4 regions of the Mesorhizobium sp. B2-4-19 genome follow, and region 3 is predicted to be linked to each of the others. Evidence: predicted binding sites of a transcription regulator. Region 3 holds the regulator's gene; each other region holds the start of a gene.
The links. The regulator LexA, encoded in region 3, represses DNA repair genes until DNA is damaged. The targets are predictions, from matches to a motif close to TGTTCNNNNTGTGTTCNG.
Positions count from the first base shown of each region.

Region 1: recA (recombinase RecA) is a predicted target of LexA. The motif match lies at 2,048-2,065, and genes of this name have one in related genera.
Region 2: FJ546_RS20210 (YifB family Mg chelatase-like AAA ATPase) is a predicted target of LexA. The motif match lies at 2,091-2,108, and genes of this name have one in related genera.
Region 4: FJ546_RS01595 (PA0069 family radical SAM protein) is a predicted target of LexA. The motif match lies at 1,477-1,494, and genes of this name have one in related genera.

Region 1 covers NZ_VFUV01000003.1:85,463-90,724, forward strand. Annotated here, with positions in the region: gene alaS (alanine--tRNA ligase) at 1-634, opposite strand, end outside; gene recA (recombinase RecA) at 893-1,990, opposite strand; gene FJ546_RS06450 (carbohydrate kinase family protein) at 2,271-3,215, shown strand; gene FJ546_RS06455 (pseudouridine-5'-phosphate glycosidase) at 3,288-4,205, shown strand; gene FJ546_RS06460 (TfoX/Sxy family protein) at 4,207-4,530, opposite strand; gene FJ546_RS06465 (GFA family protein) at 4,620-5,117, shown strand.
Region 2 covers NZ_VFUV01000012.1:55,988-61,249, reverse strand. Annotated here, with positions in the region: partial or broken gene FJ546_RS20220 (magnesium chelatase domain-containing protein) at 154-804, shown strand; gene FJ546_RS20215 (GDSL-type esterase/lipase family protein) at 953-1,630, opposite strand; gene FJ546_RS20210 (YifB family Mg chelatase-like AAA ATPase) at 2,201-3,733, shown strand; gene FJ546_RS20205 (hypothetical protein) at 3,866-4,657, opposite strand; gene FJ546_RS20195 (TetR/AcrR family transcriptional regulator) at 4,952-5,262, opposite strand, start outside.
Region 3 covers NZ_VFUV01000011.1:19,979-25,240, reverse strand. Annotated here, with positions in the region: gene FJ546_RS19060 (ABC transporter ATP-binding protein) at 1-354, opposite strand, end outside; gene FJ546_RS19055 (ABC transporter substrate-binding protein) at 414-1,400, opposite strand; gene FJ546_RS19050 (GntR family transcriptional regulator) at 1,554-2,327, shown strand; gene lexA (transcriptional repressor LexA) at 2,702-3,439, shown strand; gene FJ546_RS19040 (ComEC/Rec2 family competence protein) at 3,433-5,262, opposite strand, start outside.
Region 4 covers NZ_VFUV01000001.1:333,238-338,499, forward strand. Annotated here, with positions in the region: gene FJ546_RS01585 (hypothetical protein) at 1-753, opposite strand, end outside; gene FJ546_RS01590 (glycosyltransferase) at 891-1,418, opposite strand; gene FJ546_RS01595 (PA0069 family radical SAM protein) at 1,569-2,723, shown strand; gene FJ546_RS01600 (ribonuclease HII) at 2,875-3,570, shown strand; gene FJ546_RS01605 (F0F1 ATP synthase subunit B) at 3,716-4,207, opposite strand; gene FJ546_RS01610 (F0F1 ATP synthase subunit B) at 4,218-4,799, opposite strand; gene FJ546_RS01615 (F0F1 ATP synthase subunit C) at 4,862-5,086, opposite strand; gene FJ546_RS01620 (F0F1 ATP synthase subunit A) at 5,151-5,262, opposite strand, start outside.

The DNA of each region.
Region 1 (5,262 bases), on a different contig from region 3:
CCTGTTCATACTGCATGAACACCAGGTTCCAGAATTCGAGGAAGCGGTCGCCATCCTCTTCGGGGCTGCCGGGAGGTCCACCCCAGATGTGCTCGCCACGATCGATGAAGATTTCCGAGCACGGCCCGCAGGGACCCGTGTCGCCCATCGCCCAGAAATTGTCCGAGGTCGCGATGCGGATGATGCGATCGTCCGAGAAACCGGCGATCTTCTTCCAGAAGCCGGCCGCCTCGTCGTCCGTGTGGTAGACGGTGACCAGCAGCTTGTCCTTCTTCAGCCCGAACTCCTTGGTGATCAGGTTCCAGGCAAGCTCGACGGCGCGCTCCTTGAAGTAGTCGCCGAAGGAGAAATTGCCGAGCATCTCGAAGAAAGTCAGGTGGCGCGCGGTGTAGCCGACATTGTCGAGGTCGTTGTGCTTGCCGCCGGCGCGAACGCTCTTCTGGGCGGTGGTGGCGCGCGAATAGGATCGCTTCTCCAGACCGGTGAAGACGTTCTTGAACTGCACCATGCCGGCATTGGTGAACATCAATGTCGGATCGTTGCGCGGCACGAGCGGGCTCGAGGCCACGACCTCGTGGCCCTCCTTGCGGAAATAGTCGAGAAATGTCGACCGGATCTCGTTCACGCCACTCATGACTGCTGCCTTTTCGCGAAAACCGCCGGCGCGGCCGGCGGAAACTGGTGTCTGCTTTCCAGAAATAGACTTGGCCTTTTAGCGGGCACGCTCCAGCCTGTCCAGAAACACGGAACTGGGCCGATCCCGGGAGTCTGTTAGTCCCAAAAACGAAAACCGCCGGCGCGAAGGCCGGCGGTTTTGGACGCGGTACTAAAGAACTCGGTTACTTAAGCATCGGATCATAGGTCGACCTTATGGCCGAACTCTGTCCGTTGCCTACATCGCGCCGGCTTCGTCCTCAAAGCCGTCGTCGCCGCCTTCAGAGCCGCCATTCTCGAGGAACTTTTCGGCGATAAGCCCGGCATTCTGCCTGAGCGCCAGTTCGATCTCGCGTGCGGTATCGGGATTGTCACGCAGGAACAGTTTTGCATTTTCGCGGCCCTGGCCGAGACGTTGCGAATTGTACGAGAACCAAGCGCCGGACTTCTCGACCACGCCGGCCTTGACGCCGAGGTCGACCAGCTCGCCGGTCTTGGACACGCCCTCGCCATACATGATGTCGAACTCGACCACCTTGAAGGGCGGCGCCAGCTTGTTCTTGACCACCTTGACGCGGGTCTGGTTGCCGACGACCTCGTCGCGATCCTTGACCGAGCCGATGCGGCGGATGTCGAGGCGCACCGACGCATAGAATTTCAGCGCGTTGCCGCCGGTCGTGGTCTCGGGCGAACCGAACATGACGCCGATCTTCATGCGGATCTGGTTGATGAAGATGACCATGGTGTTGGAGCGCGAGATCGAGGCGGTCAGCTTGCGCAGCGCCTGGCTCATCAGGCGGGCCTGCAGGCCGGGCAGCGAATCGCCCATCTCGCCCTCGATTTCGGCGCGCGGCGTCAGTGCCGCGACCGAATCGACCACCAGCACGTCGATGGCGCCGGAGCGCACCAGCGTGTCGCAGATTTCCAGCGCCTGCTCGCCTGTGTCGGGCTGCGAGATCAGCAGGTTTTCAAGATCGACGCCGAGCTTGCGGGCATAGACCGGGTCGAGCGCGTGTTCGGCGTCGACGAAGGCGCAGATGCCGCCCTTCTTCTGGGCTTCGGCCACCGTGTGCAGCGCCAGCGTCGTCTTGCCCGAGCTTTCCGGCCCGTAAATCTCGATGATGCGGCCGCGCGGCAGGCCACCGACGCCGAGCGCGATGTCGAGACCGAGCGATCCGGTCGGCACCGTTTCAATCTCGACGACCTGCTCGTTCGCGCCGAGCCGCATGATCGAGCCCTTGCCGAAAGCCCGCTCGATTTGCGACAGCGCCGCATCCAGAGCCTTTGATTTGTCCACTGCCTTATCCTCTACAAGCCGCAAAGAATTCTGAGCCATGATACATCACCCCTTGGTCGTCAATGAAGGCCGGACAATCCGTAATCCCTGCCAATTTGTACCTTTTTTGTTCTCGTTTGGCAAGAGGGATCAAATATCTGAAAAACAAGTCATATCCGGATTTGTTCTTTTTTCGTACCACGAGATCGAACAGGAATGCACCCGGCATTGGGCCAGACTGCTCGGTTGTATCGACCCGCCGAATCGCCATCTTGCTGGCGAAGGCTATGACGCAGTCTAGCGCTTGTGCGGTTGCAATAACAAAGGGCATATCGCCAGCATGGTGAAATTCATAGAGATATTGGCCGTGGGCGGCGCCCATATCGACCGGCGCGGCCAGGTGTCAGGCACGTATGTGCCGGCCGCGTCCAATCCCGGCACGATGCGCGAGGACGTCGGCGGCGGCGTGTTCAACGCGCTGCGCAGCACGGTGCGGCGCGGCGTATCGGGCTCCCTGATGTCGATGCGCGGCGGCGATGCCGGGGCGGACACCATTTCGCGAGCCATCGCCGAGGCAGGGATCGCCGACCTGTCGGCGGTCTTCCTCGACCGCACGACGCCGAGCTACACCGCGCTGATCGATCGCGAGGGCGAGTTGATCGTCGGCTTTGCCGACATGGCGCTCTATGATCTGGCGTTTCCCAAGCAGATGAGACGCTCCAAGGTCCGCGAGGCGATCGCTGCCGCCGATGCCATCCTGTGCGACGCCAATCTGCCGTCGGCGGCACTGGAGCGGCTGGTTTCGCTTGCGGCCGGCAAGCCGGTGTATGCCATTGCCATTTCGCCGGCCAAGGTGGTGCGGTTGATACCGGTGCTCGGCGCGCTGGCGCTGGTCTTCATGAACCGGCGCGAAGCCGGCGCGCTGGCCGGCGTCAACGCAAACGCCGCCGAACGAGATGTCGTCGACGGTTTGCGATGCAGCGGCCTTGCCAGCGGCGTCGTGACGGCGGGCAGCGCGCCGGTGCTGGGTTTCGACGAAGCTGGCGCCTTTACCATCCAACCGCCTGCCCCGAGAAAAGTCGCTGACGTCACCGGCGCCGGCGACGCGCTGGCGGGTGCGACGGTGGCAGCCCTGCTGCGCGGCCTGCCGCTGCGCCAGGCCTTGCGCGAAGGCGTCGCGGCGGCGACGCTGGCCATCGAAAGCGCCAACGCCATCCCCGATTTTACCGCGGCGAGCTTCGCCGAAGCTCTGGCTCTTGTGCCGGACGCGCAGGAAGTGGCATGAGACCGGCAAATTCATAGTGCCGCTGTGTTGCAGGGTGTCGCCCATGCGCCGCACCGCGAGTTGGAGATCCAGATGAGACCCGAAACCGCCCGCCCCTTCATCGACATCCACGCACCGGTGGCGCAAGCCCTGGCCGCCGGGCGCCCGGTTGTGGCGCTGGAAAGCACCATCATCACCCATGGCATGCCCTACCCCGACAACGGCGCCATGGCGGCCAATGTCGAGAAGATCATCAGCGACGGCGGCGCCGTACCGGCGACGATCGCGGTGATTGGCGGCCGCATCAAGATCGGCCTGTCCGACGGCGAGCGCGAATCGCTGGCCATGACCGGTGACGCCATGAAGCTGTCGCGCGCCGACCTCGGCTTCGCCGTCGCGCAAGGACGCACCGGCGGCACGACTGTCGCAGCCACCATGATCGCGGCTGAAATGGTTGGGATAAAGGTGTTCGCCACCGGCGGCATTGGCGGCGTGCACAAGGGCGCGGAGAAGAGTTTTGACATCTCCGCCGATCTCGACGAACTGGCACGCACGCCGGTGATCGTCGTCTCGGCCGGCGCCAAGGCGATCCTCGACATCGAAAAGACGCTGGAAGTGCTGGAGACACGCGGCGTGCCTGTCGTCGGCCATGGCTGCGAAACGATGCCCGCCTTCTGGTCGCGGCAGTCGCCATTCCGCGCCCCGCTGACCTTGCACGGACCGGAAGAAATCGCGCACTTCTACCAGACCAGGGTTGCGCTGGGGCTCGGCGGCGGCATGCTCGTCGCCAATCCGGTGCCGGAAAACCAGGAAATCCCGGCCGAGGAGATGGCCGGCTACATCGAAGCCGCGCAAAAGGCCGCCGAGGCGCTCAACGTGACCGGCAAGGCGGTGACGCCGTTCCTGCTGGGAAAAATCCTGGAGTTGACCGGCGGCCGCAGCCTCAAGACCAACATCGCGCTGGTCGAAAACAATGCGCGGCTGGCGGCCGAGATCGCCAAGGCCCTGTAGTTCACTTCCCTGCGCGCCGCCCTGCCTCATAGGCGCGGCGTGCCCACACCGTCATCTCGTCAGGATCGTCAAAGGCGCTGTCGGGAATGCTCCAATAGGGCATGGCGACCAGCTTGCCGTGGCGCTTGCCGGTGTAGGTCCATTGCTTGCAGCCCGCGGCTTCGAAATCCGGCGCGCTTTGCTCGTCGGCCTTGAGCAGCAACTCGCCGCGCAGCACGATGGCGACGATGACGCCGTCGAAATAGATGCCCTTGCCGCCGAACAGCCGGCGGATGCTGACCGGGCCTAGCCCTGAGAACAGTTCAGCGATGCGTTCATTGTCCATGCCGCGATCATGTCACCGGCATTTGACATTGTCATCGCGCAACCAGAACCATGCTGACAAGTTAAGACCATTCCATCGGAGTTTTTGTCATGCCGCTTCTGCTCAAGGGGTCCTGCCGCTGCAACGCCGTGCGTTTCGAGGTGGAGAGCCACACGCCCGTGCCGTTCATGCTGTGCTACTGCTCGATCTGCCGCAAGCAGCAGGGTGGCGGCGGCTTTGCCATCAATCTCGGCGCCGACTACCAAACGCTGAACATCCGGGGCAAGAGAAGCCTTGGCGTCTACCGCGCCGAGATCGAGGACGACGAGCATCCCAATTGCGAGGTCTCGACCGGCGAGCGCAATTTCTGCCGCAAATGCGGCTCGGCGCTCTGGCTCTACGACCCGACATGGCCGGAGCTGGTGCATCCCTTCGCCTCGGCGATCGACAGCGACCTGCCGAAGCCGCCTGAGAAGGTGCATCTGATGCTGAAATACAAGGCGAACTGGGTCGAGCCCGATATCGGTAAGGGCGACAAGACGTTCGATGTCTATCCCGAGGAATCGATCGCCGACTGGCACAAGCGGACGGGGATGTGGGTGGATTAAGGTCCTTCTCCCCGTTTACGGGGAGAAGATGCCGGCAGGCAGATGAGGGGCGGCGCAGACTTTGGAAAGTGTGGTGCGAACCCGGATACGCTGGCGCTGCCGTCACTTCGTGACACCTTCTCCCCGTGAACGGGGCGAAGGAAAG
Region 2 (5,262 bases), on a different contig from region 3:
CGCCTTTTCAACCGGGCTCAATCCGGCTGCAACCATAGCGATTGCCTTGTTCTCGTAATGTTCTTGATTTGACCGGCAATCTGTGATTGTCTTCCGCCGGGGCCACGTTCCAGGCCTATCGCATGGGTTGCGGCCCATATCCGGGGTGGGAAAATGGTTGCGCGGGTTCGCACGGTTGCTTTCCAGGGCATCGAGGCCGTGCCGGTCGACGTGCAGGTGATGATCGCGCCCGGCAAGGTCGGCATGCAGATCGTCGGCCTGGCCGACAAAGCGGTGGCCGAAAGCCGCGAGCGGGTGCAGGCCGCGCTCCACGCGTCGGGTCTGTCGATGCCGTCGAAGAAGGTGACGGTCAATCTGGCGCCGGCCGACCTGCCCAAGGAAGGCAGCCACTACGATCTGCCGATCGCGCTTGGCCTGATGGCCGCGCTTGGCGCCATTCCGGGCGACATGCTGGCCTCCTATGTCGTGCTCGGCGAATTGTCGCTCGACGGCACCATTGCCGGCGTCGCCGGTGCCTTGCCGGCGGCGATCGGCGCCAATGCCGAGGGCAAGGGCCTGATCTGCCCGTTCGCCTGCGGGCCGGAAGCGGCGTGGGCCGGCAAGGATTTCGACATTTTGGCGCCGCGCAGCCTGATCGCCATCGCCAATCATTTCCGCGGCACGCAGGTGCTGTCGCGGCCGGAGGCCGGTATCCACGCCGCGGCGCGCGACCTGCCCGACCTTGCCGACATCAAGGGCCAGGAGACCGTCAAGCGGGCGCTGGAAGTGGCGGCGGCCGGCGGCCACAATCTTCTGATGGTGGGCTACATTAATTTTACATCCGGCATTGACGTTGCACTGAGTCCGGCAAATTGAAGGGCGACTTGAGCTGGAAGACTGAAAACTCCTATGACGAGGTGCGACAGAAAGCCTTCATCCCCGTGGAGGGCCTTTCCTCAGTGCGGAGCGATGGCTAACGCGGTTTCGCCTGCGCGAGCAGCGCTTCAACCATAGGGAGCATGTTTCTAACGATGATCGCATCACCCGCTGCATTTGGGTGGTCGTGGTCCGCTTGCAGCAACTCCGGATACCCAGTCACGCCCTCCTTGAAGTCGGCGTAGAGCAAGTCTCTATGCTTGGTCGCCAGCTCGGAGAACATCTTTGAAAACCGCTCGGCATAGTCACCCCCGTTCCTATACGAGCAATAGTCATAGGCCGCAGTTCCAACCACAAGCACTGGAACGCGCTTCTGGGCGAGGATACCCAGAAGCTGGTCGAGGTTCGCTCGCGTGCGATCAAGGTCGAGAAGCCCGCAATCGTTCTGTCCCAGTTCGACAATGACAACTTGGTTTGCAGGGCTCGCCTGCAGGTCGAGGCCGCGTGGCGATTTCGTCAGCCAACGGAGACCCGACCCGCTGTCGTTTGTGTACCCGACCTCAACAATTCTCACTTGGTGCCCGTCGGCGTTCAGCGCCGACTTTAGCCTGGTCGCAAAGGTCTCAATGGCGGCTACTCCATAGCTGTTGATGTAGCTGTCGCCGAGGGTGACGATTGTCGGGAGTGCGTCCTCGGCATCCACGGTGCCGGCTGACCCCAACATTGCGGAAAGTGCGGCAAGGGCCACAAACGAAACGTCACGCATTTTTGTCATGGTCTACCTCCCAGCGGCACCATTCGGGGCCCCTGGCCTAAGCCTCAGAGCCCGCGATGGATCGCAACAGCACATTCGCACGACCGCGTCGGCGAAGGAAGGTGGCCGCGCCGTACTGAGGTTGTGCCACATTAATTTTCAAGGATTCCCGCATGGGCTGGCGGGCTGACCAGGCACACGAGGAAGTGCAACGGGAGAGCTTCCAGCGCTCGTGGAACTCATTGGCCTGGTTGCCCCACTCATTTTTCACCCCCCGTAACGACCCATCAGGGGTTACGCCTCCAGCATGTCCCACCGATTCTCAAAGTCGCGGCATTTCTTCAATGGAATGCGTCCATCGATCCCGTTAGGCGCGGAATAGTGGAACTGCCTCAAAATGTGCCCGGGAATCACGTAGTAGCGCTCCGTGTCGGGATTGACGACATCGACCACGATGTAAGTCAGATCGTCATGCAGGCTATGTTCCCGTAATGTTCTTGCCTTGACTTGAAATCTATGGTTGTCTTGGGCCGACGTCGCGCGGCTTGATCCACAATGGCCCGAGCGAGCCTGTATTGGGGGCAGATCAAAATGGTTGCGCGGGTTCGCACGGTTGCTTTCCAGGGCATCGAGGCCGTGCCGGTCGACGTGCAGGTGATGATCGCGCCCGGCAAGGTCGGCATGCAGATCGTCGGCCTGCCCGACAAAGCGGTGGCCGAAAGCCGCGAGCGGGTGCAGGCCGCGCTCCACGCGTCGGGTCTGTCGATGCCGTCGAAGAAGGTGACGGTCAATCTGGCGCCGGCCGACCTGCCCAAGGAAGGCAGCCACTACGATCTGCCGATCGCGCTTGGCCTGATGGCCGCGCTTGGCGCCATTCCGGGCGACATGCTGGCCTCCTATGTCGTGCTCGGCGAATTGTCGCTCGACGGCACCATTGCCGGCGTCGCCGGTGCCTTGCCGGCGGCGATCGGCGCCAATGCCGAGGGCAAGGGCCTGATCTGCCCGTTCGCCTGCGGGCCGGAAGCGGCGTGGGCCGGCAAGGATTTCGACATTTTGGCGCCGCGCAGCCTGATCGCCATCGCCAATCATTTCCGCGGCACGCAGGTGCTGTCGCGGCCGGAGGCCGGTATCCACGCCGCGGCGCGCGACCTGCCCGACCTTGCCGACATCAAAGGCCAGGAGACCGCCAAGCGGGCGCTGGAAGTGGCGGCGGCCGGCGGCCACAATCTTCTGATGATCGGGCCGCCGGGATCGGGAAAATCGATGCTGGCGCAGCGGCTGCCGTCGATCCTGCCGCCCCTGATGCCGAAGGAATTGCTCGAAGTCTCGATGATCGCCTCGGTGGCGGGCGAGCTCGGCGAAGGCAAGCTGACCGATCGGCGGCCGTTCCGCGCGCCGCACCATTCGGCCTCGATGGCGGCGATGGTGGGCGGCGGCATCCGCGCCCGGCCGGGCGAAGTCTCGCTCGCCCATCACGGTGTGCTGTTCCTTGACGAGTTCCCCGAATTCACGCCGCAGACGCTCGATGCGCTGCGCCAGCCGCTGGAGACCGGCGACTGCATGATCGCGCGCGCCAACCATCGCGTCACCTATCCGGCGCGCATCCAGCTGGTGGCGGCGATGAACCCGTGCCGCTGCGGCATGGCCGGCGAGCCGGGCTATCGCTGCCTGCGCGGCGAGCGCTGCCGCACCGATTATCAGGCACGCATTTCCGGTCCGCTGCTCGACCGCATCGATTTGCGGATCGAAGTGCCGGCGGTCTCGGCCAGCGACCTGATAAGGCCGGACCGGGCGGAGAAAAGTGCTGATGTGGCGTTGCGCGTGGCACGCGCCCGCACCCTCCAGCGCGAGCGTTTCGAACGGCTCGGCGTGACCAGCGCCACCACCAACGCCCATTGCGCGCCCTCCGTCATCGAGGAGATCGCCATGCCCGACGCGTCAGGCCTGTCGCTGCTCAAGGACGCCAGCGAAAAGCTGGCTTTCTCGGCGCGGGCCTACCACCGCGTGCTGAAAGTGGCGCGCACGCTGGCCGATCTCGACGCCAGCGAAACCGTCGGCCGCATCCATCTGGCCGAGGCGATCTCCTATCGCATGAGTTCGGAGCGCCTGGCGCAGGCGGCATGAAGCGCCTTCCGCTGTCGTCAAAGCCGGCATCCATGCCTCGGTGCGCGACCTCGCCGACATCGGGCGTCGAAAGGTGACGGCTCGGAGAGATCGAAATTGCAACTTTCCCTATTTGCGGCAAACCTGACACTGTCACCGCGTGAACTTTTCCGCCCCGGTCGAAGCAAGCCCGCTCTTTAGATAGGGGTGTAGGGTCAGCCCGCATGCTTCGACCATCCGTCTCGATGGAACATTGGTCGTGGCGACCTGTTCGTAAAAGACGGTCGCCGCGAGTTGCTCGAATGCCATGACGGCGGCGCAGGCATTGATGTAGCTGCCAAGCGACCTGCCCCTGTGGGCTGGCGAGACCGCAGCAAGACCGCCCCAAGCGTAGGTGCGGAACGGACTAAAGGAATTGTGTGGCATATAGACAAACGACGTGGCGACGAGGTCCCCGTGTCCGTCGACAAGCGCCAAAGTTCGCCCGTTAACCGTTTCGCCTGCGAGAGTCGACCGTGAGAACGGCGCCAAGCCGTTCTCGGCAAGAAAGACCTGCACGCGCTCAAGGCAAGCCTCTGCAGGGTTGCCTGACAGATCAATGTGAAAGAGCCCTTGGGGCGGGCCTTGCGCAACGATCCGTTTCGACACAGCTAGAGCGTGATCGGCGGAACCCATGAACGTATCCCACCAATCCAGGCGATGTCCCCGGGCCGCCAAATGAGCGGATACCGCCGCCGTGCGGTCTTCATGCACGAGGCGAAAACCGAAGCCTCCGTCCGCTTCCAGCATCGCGACGCAAGCCTCAAGCCCGACACGATCGACGTCGTCCGTGGAGACCATCCGGCCGGCATTGCAGAGCCCAGGAGTGTTGACGACAGTGCCGGCAAGCTCATCCGCTCGTCGCTGCAGGCGCTGCTGGAGTTCGGTCCCGAAATATCCCCTCATGGACGTCCTCACCCCGACCGGCATCCAAGGCTAAATTAGCATGAATGATTATAAAGAAAAGTCTGCCCTGCGCGCCAAGCACCGCAATACTGGCAGAATAGACACGGTCGTGCCGTCATCGGCTGGGGCCGACGCTGGTGCGGGCACGGGGCACGCCGCCAAAGCCCGTCCTTGATCGGCACGGACCTACCACCGCGTGTTGAAGGTGGCGCGCACGCTGACTGATCTCCACGCCAGCCGCGCCGCGCGTCGCGATGCCGTTCATAAGGGCTATTGCAGGGGGTAGCGTACCTCCTAGCCAGCTCGATCCGTACCGGGAATTAGCCTCTGCAGCGTCGGCGTCAGGATCATGCCGAAGGTCAAGACATCGCCATAGGCTCGCGCGGAAAGCATTGCGCCATGCACGGTCGCCATGAAGGCCTCGGCCTCAACGCGTGGCGAAGCGGAAATTGCCAGCGTGCCTTTTTCGGCACCGCGCTCGATGACGCCAGTCAGCCATCCCGAGAGAAACTGAAAATACGCCCGGACTTCCACGGCAACCTCCGGCGGAAGGGCCGGCAGCTCGCTGGCAAGCAGCGCGCAGACGCAGAACGGCATGCTCGCAT
Region 3 (5,262 bases):
CCCCTGTCGCAGCGTGCGTTTTTGGCTGCGCAGATCGGCCAGCAGCATGTTCTCCGCCACGGTCATGCTGGCGGCGGTGCCGCGCATCGGATCCTGGAAGACGCGCGCCAATCGCGTGGCGCGCTTGTGCACCGGCATGGCCGTCACGTCCGCACCGTTGATCAGGATCTTGCCGGAATCCAGGACAAGAGCTCCGGAAATGGCGTTGAGCATGCTGCTCTTGCCGGCCCCGTTGGAGCCGATGACGATGCCGAAATCGCCGGTGGCCAATGACAGGCTGAGGCCGTCCAGCGCGACCTTCTCGTCGGCCTGCCCCTTGTAGAATACTTTGCGCGCGGATCGGATATCGAGCATCGTTCCTCCTTGGCCTGAAGGGCGACGGCGCCGCCGCCGTCGCCCCGTCCAGCCCGATATCAGTCGACGATGCAGCCGCACTCGGCCATCGAAGCCGGTATCTCGATGCCGAACGCAGCCATCGCCTTGCGGGAAATCGTTGCCATATGGTCCTTGTAGGCCGGGCGCGACGGCGCGATCGTCTTGGGATCCTTGCCCTTGAGGATCTCGGCCGCGATGTTGCCGGCGTTGATGCCGACCTGCGTGTAATTGACCGCGAAGCTCGCCGGCACGGTACCATTGCGGACCGCGCTGTCATCGGAGTTGACGACCGGGATTCCCGCCTGGCGTGCGGCCGCGGAGACAGCGGCGATCGCCGGCTGGATGAGGTTCGAGGCCGGACCGTAGATCACGTCTGCCTTGCCGGCGAGCGAAGCGATGCGTTGCTGGATGTCATTGACGTTGTCGATGCCGACTTCGACGACCTCAAAGCCGGCGGCGGGTGCCGCCGCCTTGATCTTTTCGATCAGGGCAACGTCATTGGCCTCGCCCGGATTGTAGGGAACCCCGAAGCGCTTGGCGTTCGGCAGCAGCTTCTTGGTGAAGGCCATCACCGCGGCGACATCCTGCAGATCGCTGGCGCCGGTCATGCCTTCGTCTCCGGCGTCCCACGACGGCACCAGCTTGGCCGCCACCGGATCGGTGACCGCGGCAAAGACGATCGGAATCCCGGAACCGGCGAGCGCCTTCTTGGCGATCTGCGAGACCGGCGTGGTGATGGTGTAGATCAGCTTGGGCTGCTCCGCCTGCAGCTTGGCGATCATCTGCGGCACCAGCGATGCATCGAAGTTGGTATGGCTTTCGGTGTAGACGACGTCCTTGCCCTCGACAAAGCCGTTGTCCGTCAGTGCCTTCTTGAAGCCCGCTATGGCGGCATTGAGCTGCGGATGCTCGCCGAAATTGGCGATGCCGATGCGTATCTGATCGGCTGCGGCGCTGCCGGCGCTGACCATCAATGCGCCTGCCAGGGCCAATCCCGACAGCCAAGCGGATTTCGACTTCAACATCATTTCCTCCCAGATTTGATCAGCGCCGCTCACAAGGACGGCAACTGCGGCGATCATGGTCAGTCCCTCGCCGCGTGTCAAACATTATATATAATTCTTGCCATGCTTCCCCTTCATATATAATTTTCACAAGCCGACGATGGACGGATCGCGATGCAGGATCAGAACAATCCCACCAAGACCGAAGCAGCCTATCAGCTGCTGCGGCGCGATATCCTGACCACCCGCCTCATGCCGGGGGCGCCGCTCAAGCTGAGCGCGCTGCGCGGCACATACGGCGTCGGCTGGACGCCGCTGCGTGAAGCCTTGTCCCGACTTGAAGCCGAACGCTTGGTCACCGCCATCAGCAATCGCGGCTTTGCCGTCGCACCCGTGTCGCGCGCCGAGCTCGAGGACCTGGCGCGCGCGAGGATGGTTGTCGAAATGCCGCTGTTCCTGGAATCGATCACGAACGGCGGCAGGGAATGGGAGGACGCGGTCGTCACCGCTCATTACCGGCTCTCCCGCTGCAAGACCGCGGTCGATGACCCTTCCGATGCGGCCGTCGACAAATGGGACGAGAGCCACGAGGCCTTCCACGCGGCGCTGCTGAGCGCGGCGACGTCCAACTGGCTGTTGCGCTTCCGCTCGACGATCGCCGATCAGCTGCGTCGGCATCATCGGTTTCTCGGCCTGGCGCCGACATTGCGGGCGGCGGCCGGCCTGAAGGACGGCTATGGCGAGGCAATGGACGCGCTGCGCGAGGCGATCGCCATCGAGCATCATACCGCGATCATGGAAGCGGCGCTCGATCGCGATGTCGAACGGGCAAAGGCGCTGATGACGGCGCATATCGGCTACACCCTACATGTCTATGTACACAGCGAAGACAACGGCGCCAACACTTACACCGCGCGCGCCGGCAGCCTGAAAGCGGTTTCCGGATGATGCTTCCGCGGCGTCCAAATCCACGCGGCCGTGCCGGCCCTGAACACACGATTGTTGGCGTTTTGGTTTCGTTTCGTTCTGCCGGAAATGGATCGATACATTGTACAATTCGGCCCCGTGGACGCCTCCCAAATGCCTGATGCCAAACCGCATTCAGGGCTAGGCCACAGGCCATTAACCGAAACGATTTCAATGCGCGTACCGGCAGGGAAATGATTGATCGCGACCCTCTGCCCCGGCCAAAAAACTTCAGACGCGTTAACAAATTCATTAAACTTTAAACAGTTGCGGAACACAACTGGAACAGATAGTGTTTGTTCTGGGTTTGTTTTTCGATTCTGATTCACCCTTCGTTCAATGCCTTGGGGGCCGCCATGCTGACACGCAAGCAACATGAACTGCTGATGTTCATTCATGAACGGCTCAAGGAAAGCGGCATTCCGCCGTCCTTCGACGAGATGAAGGAAGCGCTCGATCTCGCCTCCAAGTCGGGCATCCATCGCCTGATCACGGCACTGGAGGAACGCGGCTTCATCCGCCGGCTGCCCAACCGGGCGCGGGCGCTGGAAGTGCTGCGGCTGCCGGATTCGATCGCGCCCGGCCTTAACGCGGCAAAGAAATTCTCGCCAAGCGTCATCCAGGGCAGTCTCGGCCAGGGCGGTCTTGGCCGCCAAATCAAGCCGGCGCAGTCGCGCTTGCCTGCGGCCGGCAATGATGATGATGCGGTTTCCGCCGTGTCGATCCCGGTGATGGGCCGCATCGCTGCCGGTGTGCCGATCGATGCCATCCAGCACCAGACGCATTCGATCTCGGTGCCGCCGGATATGATCATGGGTGGCGAGCACTATGCGCTGGAGGTCAAGGGCGACTCGATGATCGACGCCGGCATCTTCGACGGCGACACGGTCATCATCCGCAACGCCGACACGGCGAGCCCGGGCGAGATCATCGTGGCGCTGGTGGATGAGGAGGAAGCAACCCTGAAACGGTTCCGCCGCAAGGGCGCCTCGATCGCCCTTGAAGCCGCCAATCCTGCCTACGAGACGCGCATTTTCGGGCCAGACAGGGTCAAGGTGCAAGGCAAACTTGTCGGACTGATCCGGCGCTACTGAGCAGGAACGGCCGTCTTTTCGGGTTTTTGATAGGGCGCCAGCCCCCTCGCCTCACGCGAAAATTTTCGCTGCTCGTGCCAAGGCCGATACGGCCCGTCCACCGCGAAGCTGACGGTTGGCGGACCGGTTGCCGATTGGCGGTCGAAGAACACGGCGGCACTGCCTTTGCGGGCAAGTTGCCGTTTGGTGACAACAAGAACCAGCGGATTGTGGCAGGCGTCATAGCCCGTCGCGTCATTGACGACGATCAGGTCGGCGAAACCGCAGGCTTTCCAGGTATTCTTGCGGTCTTCGACATGCGCAATGATCGCACCCGACGGGTGCCGGGCAAGACAGACGCCATCCGTGCAGTAGAACGGTGCTCCCGGCGGCAGATTGACGGCATCGGCAATGTCGAATTGCCCGTCCGCCCTGTCGAACATCTCCGGCACGACGATGGTTTCGGACACCAGCGCGCGTTTCCAATTGTCGACGGTGAACTCGCTCGGGCGAGTCCGGCTGACCGCGAGTTCTCCACCGCCGATCGGCAACGCCACCAACCGCGCATCTTCGGAAATCAGCACATCCGGGGTGCGCGTATCCGATATTGTCAGCAGGCCGGCAAGCGCGAATGGCACTGCCGCGAGCCGCAGCCAGGTCGTCGCCATCGTCGCGATGACCAGGGCGATGGTCACCAGCAGCACGGATTGCTGCGAGATCAGCCCGACCGCATCGACCGGGGAGCGTTCCGATATCCACGCCGATATGGCGATCATTGCGGTCAGGCCCTTGCCCATCACGTAAAGGAAGGGACCGTCGGCACCAAAGGGCATCGCAAGAGAACTGAGAACAGCGAAAGGCATGACAATCAGTGACACGATCGGCATGACGGCCAGATTGGCGAACAGGCTGAGCGGCGACACACGCTGGAAATGCCAGATGGCAAACAGCGCCGTGGCGCAGCCGGCGATGATGGAGGTCATCGCCAGCCCGCCCGTCGCCAGCAGGAATTTTCGCGTGAGAGAACCCGGCAGAGTTCGCTTTGGCGGTGGCGGTCTTGCCTCTCCTGCGTGGTGATCCGCCCAGCCGGCATAGGCGCCGACCAGCGCGGCGGTCGCGGCGAACGACATCTGGAAGCTTGGGCCGACAACCTCATGCGGCGACACCACAATGACGGCGATCGCCGAGATGGCGAGGTTGCGCATGGTCAGTGCCGCGCGATCGAATAGGACGGCGATAAGCATCACCGCCAGCATGATGAAGCTGCGCTCGGCGGCAACGACGACACCGGAAATGACGAGATAGGCGGCGATCGAGAACAGGGCGGCGGCGGCGGCGTATTTCTTCACCGGCCGACGCGCGGAAAAGTCCGGAAACAGCGCGAAGGCACCGCGCAGCAGCCCCATGATGGTACCGGCGACCAGCGCCATATGCAGTCCGGAAATGGAGATGATGTGATAGATGCCGGTGCGCCGCATCGCCTCGTTGATTTCATCGGGAATGCCGGCCCGCACGCCGACGATCAGCGCCGCCGCGATCTCACCCTCGGCACCGCCAACCCTGGCCCTGATGTGGTCGGCAATGGCTTGACGAGCATTTTCTATCCCCGAGAAAAGGCGGGCCGTGAGCGGCACCTCGTCGTCCATGGCTGAGACAAGCTTTGGATTGCCGAGAAAGAAGCCGCTGCCGCCAATACCGGCGAAATAGCTGTCGAAGGAGAAATCGTAACTGTCCGGCCGCACCGGGCCGGTCGGCGGCAACAGTTTAGCGTAGCCGGTGACCATGGAGCCGGCGGTCATTTCCGCCGGGATATCCCGCGCCGAAAGCCTGACCCTTTCCGGCGC
Region 4 (5,262 bases), on a different contig from region 3:
CAACTGATGCTTGATGGCGCGGCGCCTGTGGCTGCCCCTGACATAGACATGCGGACCGGTGTCGGCATCGACCGGCTTGAGGTAGAAGAAGAACTTCAGCATGCGCCAGTCGTCGAGGTCGAAATGATACTTGCCGAGCGAGGCAAGGTTCTTGTCGGCGTCCGAGGCTTTGCCGGTCGGAAAACTCCACCAGACGCGCGTCGTGATCAGCTTCGCCTGAGCGCCGAGGTAGTGCGCTGCAATGTCGAGAAGCAGCGGATCGCGCTGTATGGCGAGTGCCGCCGGGCAGTCGAGGATGCGTTCGAAATAGTGCCCGCTGAGCAGAGAGCGGCCCAGGCGTTTCTCGGCCTGCGCATGGTCGCCCGGCATGAATTCGAGACGGCGGTCGAAATTGCCGAAGCACGGCGTGCGCCCGGCGAAATCCGCGATCTCTTCATGGATCTCCGGCGGCAGGATGAGGCCTGAGAACAGGCCGTCGGAACGCAGCGCATCGACCGCCGCCGCCCGCTCGACACCTGCGAACATCGTATCCCCGACATTGTCGGCAGGAAGGGAGCGTTTTGCGCCCAACCAATGCGTCCGGCGCCCAGCCATGGTGCGCGCCAGCATGAACATCGGCAACCAGGCAGGGTTTTCGCGCAGGTCCGTGAGATAGGTCGGAATGCGCACGGCAATACGCCGCAACAGGCTGCCATTGCGCGCAACGGCCTCGAGACTGGCGGCACCGGAATTGTCGGGGGTTGAAAGCGTCATCGGGTCCTCGTCCATGACACCGATGCCGCATCGATGCCCACCACTCGCATGACCCAAACCCAATTCACCCACCTCGGGAAGGCTAACCGGGCGTCAGATTTTGTGCAATGCACAATGAGCAGAGCAGATGCAAAAAATCATTTCGGCGCGCGGTGTTGCTGCTTCGGCGGCGCCACCCAGATCTCGGCCTCGAGCTTCTTCGTCGCAAGGCCGCGCGCTAGCGCCTCGGCGCTGCTGGCACTCTTTGACAGCGATGCGGCCTGGCGCTTGCTGATCACCAGCCCGTCGGCGAGCGCACGGTTTCCCGAAAAGACCCTGGCCAGGAAGGGCGTTCGGCTGCCCCGCGCGCGCGAAAACCGCGCCGCCATGGTTTGCCTCACCGTGTGGGCGACGACCGCGTCGGTCCAGCCCTCCACCAGCCGCGCGCCCGGCTCCAGCAGCAACAGCCAATCACCCTTGGCCTGCCTTATCCCGGCGGCGATACCGCCGCTTGCCACATAGTGGCAGCCGGCATGCTCGGCGACATGATGCGTCTGGTCGGTGGAGCCGGTGTCGCAGACGACAACCTCGCGCACCATGCCCTCGACTGCGCCGCCAATCAGCGAGCCAAGCGTGCGGGCGAGAGCCTCCTCGTCATTGCGGGTTTCGATGAGAACACTGAGCATATTTAGCCGAATAGCGGAAAGCCGCGCACAGCGCCAGTTTTTGCGGCGCAGCATAAAAAGTTCTTGCTTTGTTCTCATCAACAAAATAGGAATAATTCCATGAACAGAGCGATTCGAAACAACATGGACAGTCCCTGGGAGCGGGCCAAGATGGAACCGATCGTGCGCGCCGACATTGCAGCCTTCGGGGCAGGACGAGCCGAAATGGCCAATGCGATGATCGAGCAGAGCGGCATGCGTATCCGTCCGGACCGCAACCGCGGCCGGTCGGCGGGCATCAATCCGTCCGGCCGCTTCGAACCGGTCAGCCGGCATGTCTTCGACGATGGTTGGAGTTCGCTGGAGGAACTGCCGCCGTTCAAGACCGAGGTGCAGGTGGAAAAGCCGCGCACCATCATCACCCGCAACGAATCGCCTGATATCTCCTTCGACCGCTCGATCAACCCCTATCGCGGCTGCGAACATGGCTGCGTCTATTGCTTTGCCCGGCCGACGCATGCGTTCATGGGCCTGTCGCCGGGGCTGGATTTCGAATCCAAACTGTTCGCCAAGCCGGATGCGGCGCGGCTGCTCGACAAGGAACTGTCCAAGGACGGCTACCAGCCGCGCACCATCGCCATCGGCACCAACACCGACCCCTACCAGCCGATCGAAAAGCAGTACCGGATCATGCGCGAGATCCTCGAAGTGCTGGAAGCGCGCGGCCATCCGGTCGGCATCGTCACCAAATCCGCCCTGGTGACGCGCGACATCGACATATTGTCGCGCATGGCCGAACGCGGACTGGCCAAGGTGGCGCTGTCGGTGACGACAATGGACCGCATGCTGGCCAGGACGATGGAGCCCCGCGCGTCGACGCCGACCAAGCGGCTGGAGGCGATCCGGCAGCTTTCTGACGCCGGCATTCCGGCTTCGGTCATGGTGGCGCCGATCATCCCCGGCCTCACCGACCAGGAGATGGAGCGGATACTCGATTCGGCTTACGCCGCCGGCGCGCGCGAGGCCGGTTACGTCGTGCTGCGCCTGCCGCTGGAGGTCAGCCCGATCTTCAAGGACTGGCTGCTTCGCCACTATCCCGACCGCTATCGCCACGTGATGTCGCTGATCCGGTCGATGCGCGACGGCAAGGATTATGATTCGGAATGGGGCAAGCGCATGAAGGGCGCCGGACCCTACGCCTGGCAGATCGGCCGCCGCTTCGAAATTACCGCCAAGCGGCTCGGCCTCAATATCGAACGGCGCACGCTGCGCACCGACCAGTTCATCGCCGCCGGAAAGGACCAGGAGCAGTTGATGCTGCTGTGAGACTGCAATTCGCCGCGGCGGTTTGAGCTGCCACGGCAAGGAATCCCGTCCGGCCTGCCCCGGCCTGCAGACGGTGCCCTCCCGGTCCGGCGCCCCACCCGACCCGGAGGGACTTGCGGAGAATCGGAGCCGATGCGAACCTCGCCGCAACATGGCTCGCGCGCGTTCCGATTCTCCGCTTCTCTTCGAAATCGTCGAGAAACCCGATTTCTCCTTCGAAACGAAGGCGATGGCCGACGGGTTGTGGCCGGTCGCCGGGATGGACGAGGCCGGCCGCGGTCCTTTGGCCGGACCGGTCGTCGCGGCGGCTGTCGTTCTCGATCCCGCCAACATCCCCGAAGGCCTCGACGATTCCAAACGTCTCAGCCATTTGCAGCGCGAGGCGCTGTTCCTGCGCATTCTCGGCTCCGCGCAGGCGGTTTCGATGGCGTCGATCAGCGCCGAAGGCATCGACGGCAGCAATATCCTCAAGGCCAGCCTCGAGGCGATGCGCCGCGCTTTGGTCGGGCTGTCGGTTCGCCCGAAGCTCGCACTTGCCGATGGCCGCGACGTGCCGCCAGGACTGCCATGCGACGGACGCGCACTGATCAAGGGCGACCAGCGCTCGCAGTCGATCGCCGCCGCCTCCATCGTCGCCAAGGTGATGCGCGACCGCATGATGTGCGGCTGCGGCAGCCACCACGACCGCTACGGCTTCGAGGTCCATATGGGCTACGCCACGGCCCGGCACCGCACGGCGATCGAGACGCTTGGCCCGGTGGCACGGCTGCACCGCATTTCGTTCGCGCCGTTCAGGCTGGGCGGGGCTGAGGTGGTTGAGGAAGAGAGCCTGGCCGGGCTGGACTGAGCCGAACTGATTATCTCTCGGGCGCAGGCGGCGGTAAGGGCCAATCTCCCCCCTCGTGGGGGAGATTGGCAGCTTCGGCGCATCTCCCAACAAAAAAGCCGCCTGGTTGCCCAGGCGGCTTTTTTGAGTTCCAAATGCTGTCAGCTCAGTTCAGCTTGGCCTTCACATCCGCGAGCGAAGCCTTGAACAGGTCGGCTCCGGCCTTGACGTCGACCTTGGCGGCGAGCAGCGCGCGGGCGGCTTCGACGGCGATGTCGACGGCACTGGCGCGCACTTCGGCGACCGCGTCACGCTCGGCCTGACCGATCTTCTGCTCGGCAAGTGCCGTGCGCCGGGCAACATACTCTTCGGTCTTCTTGTGCGCTTCGGTGGCGAGCATTTCGGCTTCGCGCTTAGCGGCCGCGACGATGTCCGCAGCCTCCTGCTCGGCTTCCTTGCGCTTCTTCTTGTACTGGCCGAGCAATTGCTGGGCCTCGTCGCGCAGCTTGCGTGCCTCGTCGAGTTCGCTGCTGATCCTGGCAGCGCGGGCGTCGAGCGCCTTGGCGATAAGACCGGGCACCTTGATGTAGATGGCGACGCCCAGGAAGATGATCAGGGCAATCGTGGCCCAGAGCGTTGCGAGAGATGTAGCGTCCATGATGCGCTCCTCACCGGGCCACGGATTTGACCGCGGCCGCGATCTCGGCCTTGCTGGCCTTGCCGCCGACCAGGGCCTCGACGATCGCCGAAGCAGTGTCCTCGGCGATGCCGCCGACTTCCTTCATGGCGTTGGCCTTGATGGAAGAAATGCGCGCCTCGGCCTCGCCAAGCTTCTCGTCGAGCGCGGCCTCGATCTTCTTGCGCGCGGTCTCGGCTTCCGCCTTGGCTGCATCCGCGGCCTGCTGGCCGATCGAGTTGGCGTTCTTCTTGGCTTCCGCCAGTTCCTGCTCGTAGGCAGCAACGGCGGCGTCGGCCTCGCCCTTCAGCTTGCTCGCCTGATCGAGGTCCTGGCTGATGCGATCGTTGCGGACATCGATGATACCGCCAATGCGCGGCATCGCTACCTTCTTCAAGAAGAGGTAGAACAGCCCGAAGGTGATCGCCAGCCACAGAAGCTGCGACGGAAACGTCGCAGGATCGAATGGCGGGAACGTGCCGTGCGCTTCGGCAGGCACACCTGTGACGGAATGCGTGTCGCCTCCCGTCACGGCGGGCGCGGTCTCTTCCGCAAAGGCAGATGTCACGAACATCTCATTCCCCCGTCCATAAGGTTAGGTCGCACCATGCGCCCCCCTTCGTCAGCCTGTGTTTCTTACTTGAACACCAGGAGCAGCGCGATCAGGAGCGAGAAGATGCCCAGAGCTTCGGTCACGGCGAAGCCGAAAATCAGGCGGCCGAACTGGCCATCGGCAGCCGACGGATTGCGCAGCGCGCCCGAGAGATAGCTGCCGAAGATGTTGCCCAGGCCGATGCCCGCGCCACCCATGCCCAGGCAAGCGATGCCGGCGCCGATTGCAGCTGCTGCATTTACTTCCATGTCAAACTCCTTGTGGTTCCGTTGTCGTTGCAGATTGTAGTTGGCGTCGTGCGCCGGTGAAAACTTAGTGGCTGGGATGCAGGGCGTCGTTGAGATACATGCAGGTCAACACCGCAAAGACGTAGGCCTGCAGGAAGGCGACCAGCAATTCAAGCGCCGTCAGCGCCACAGCCATG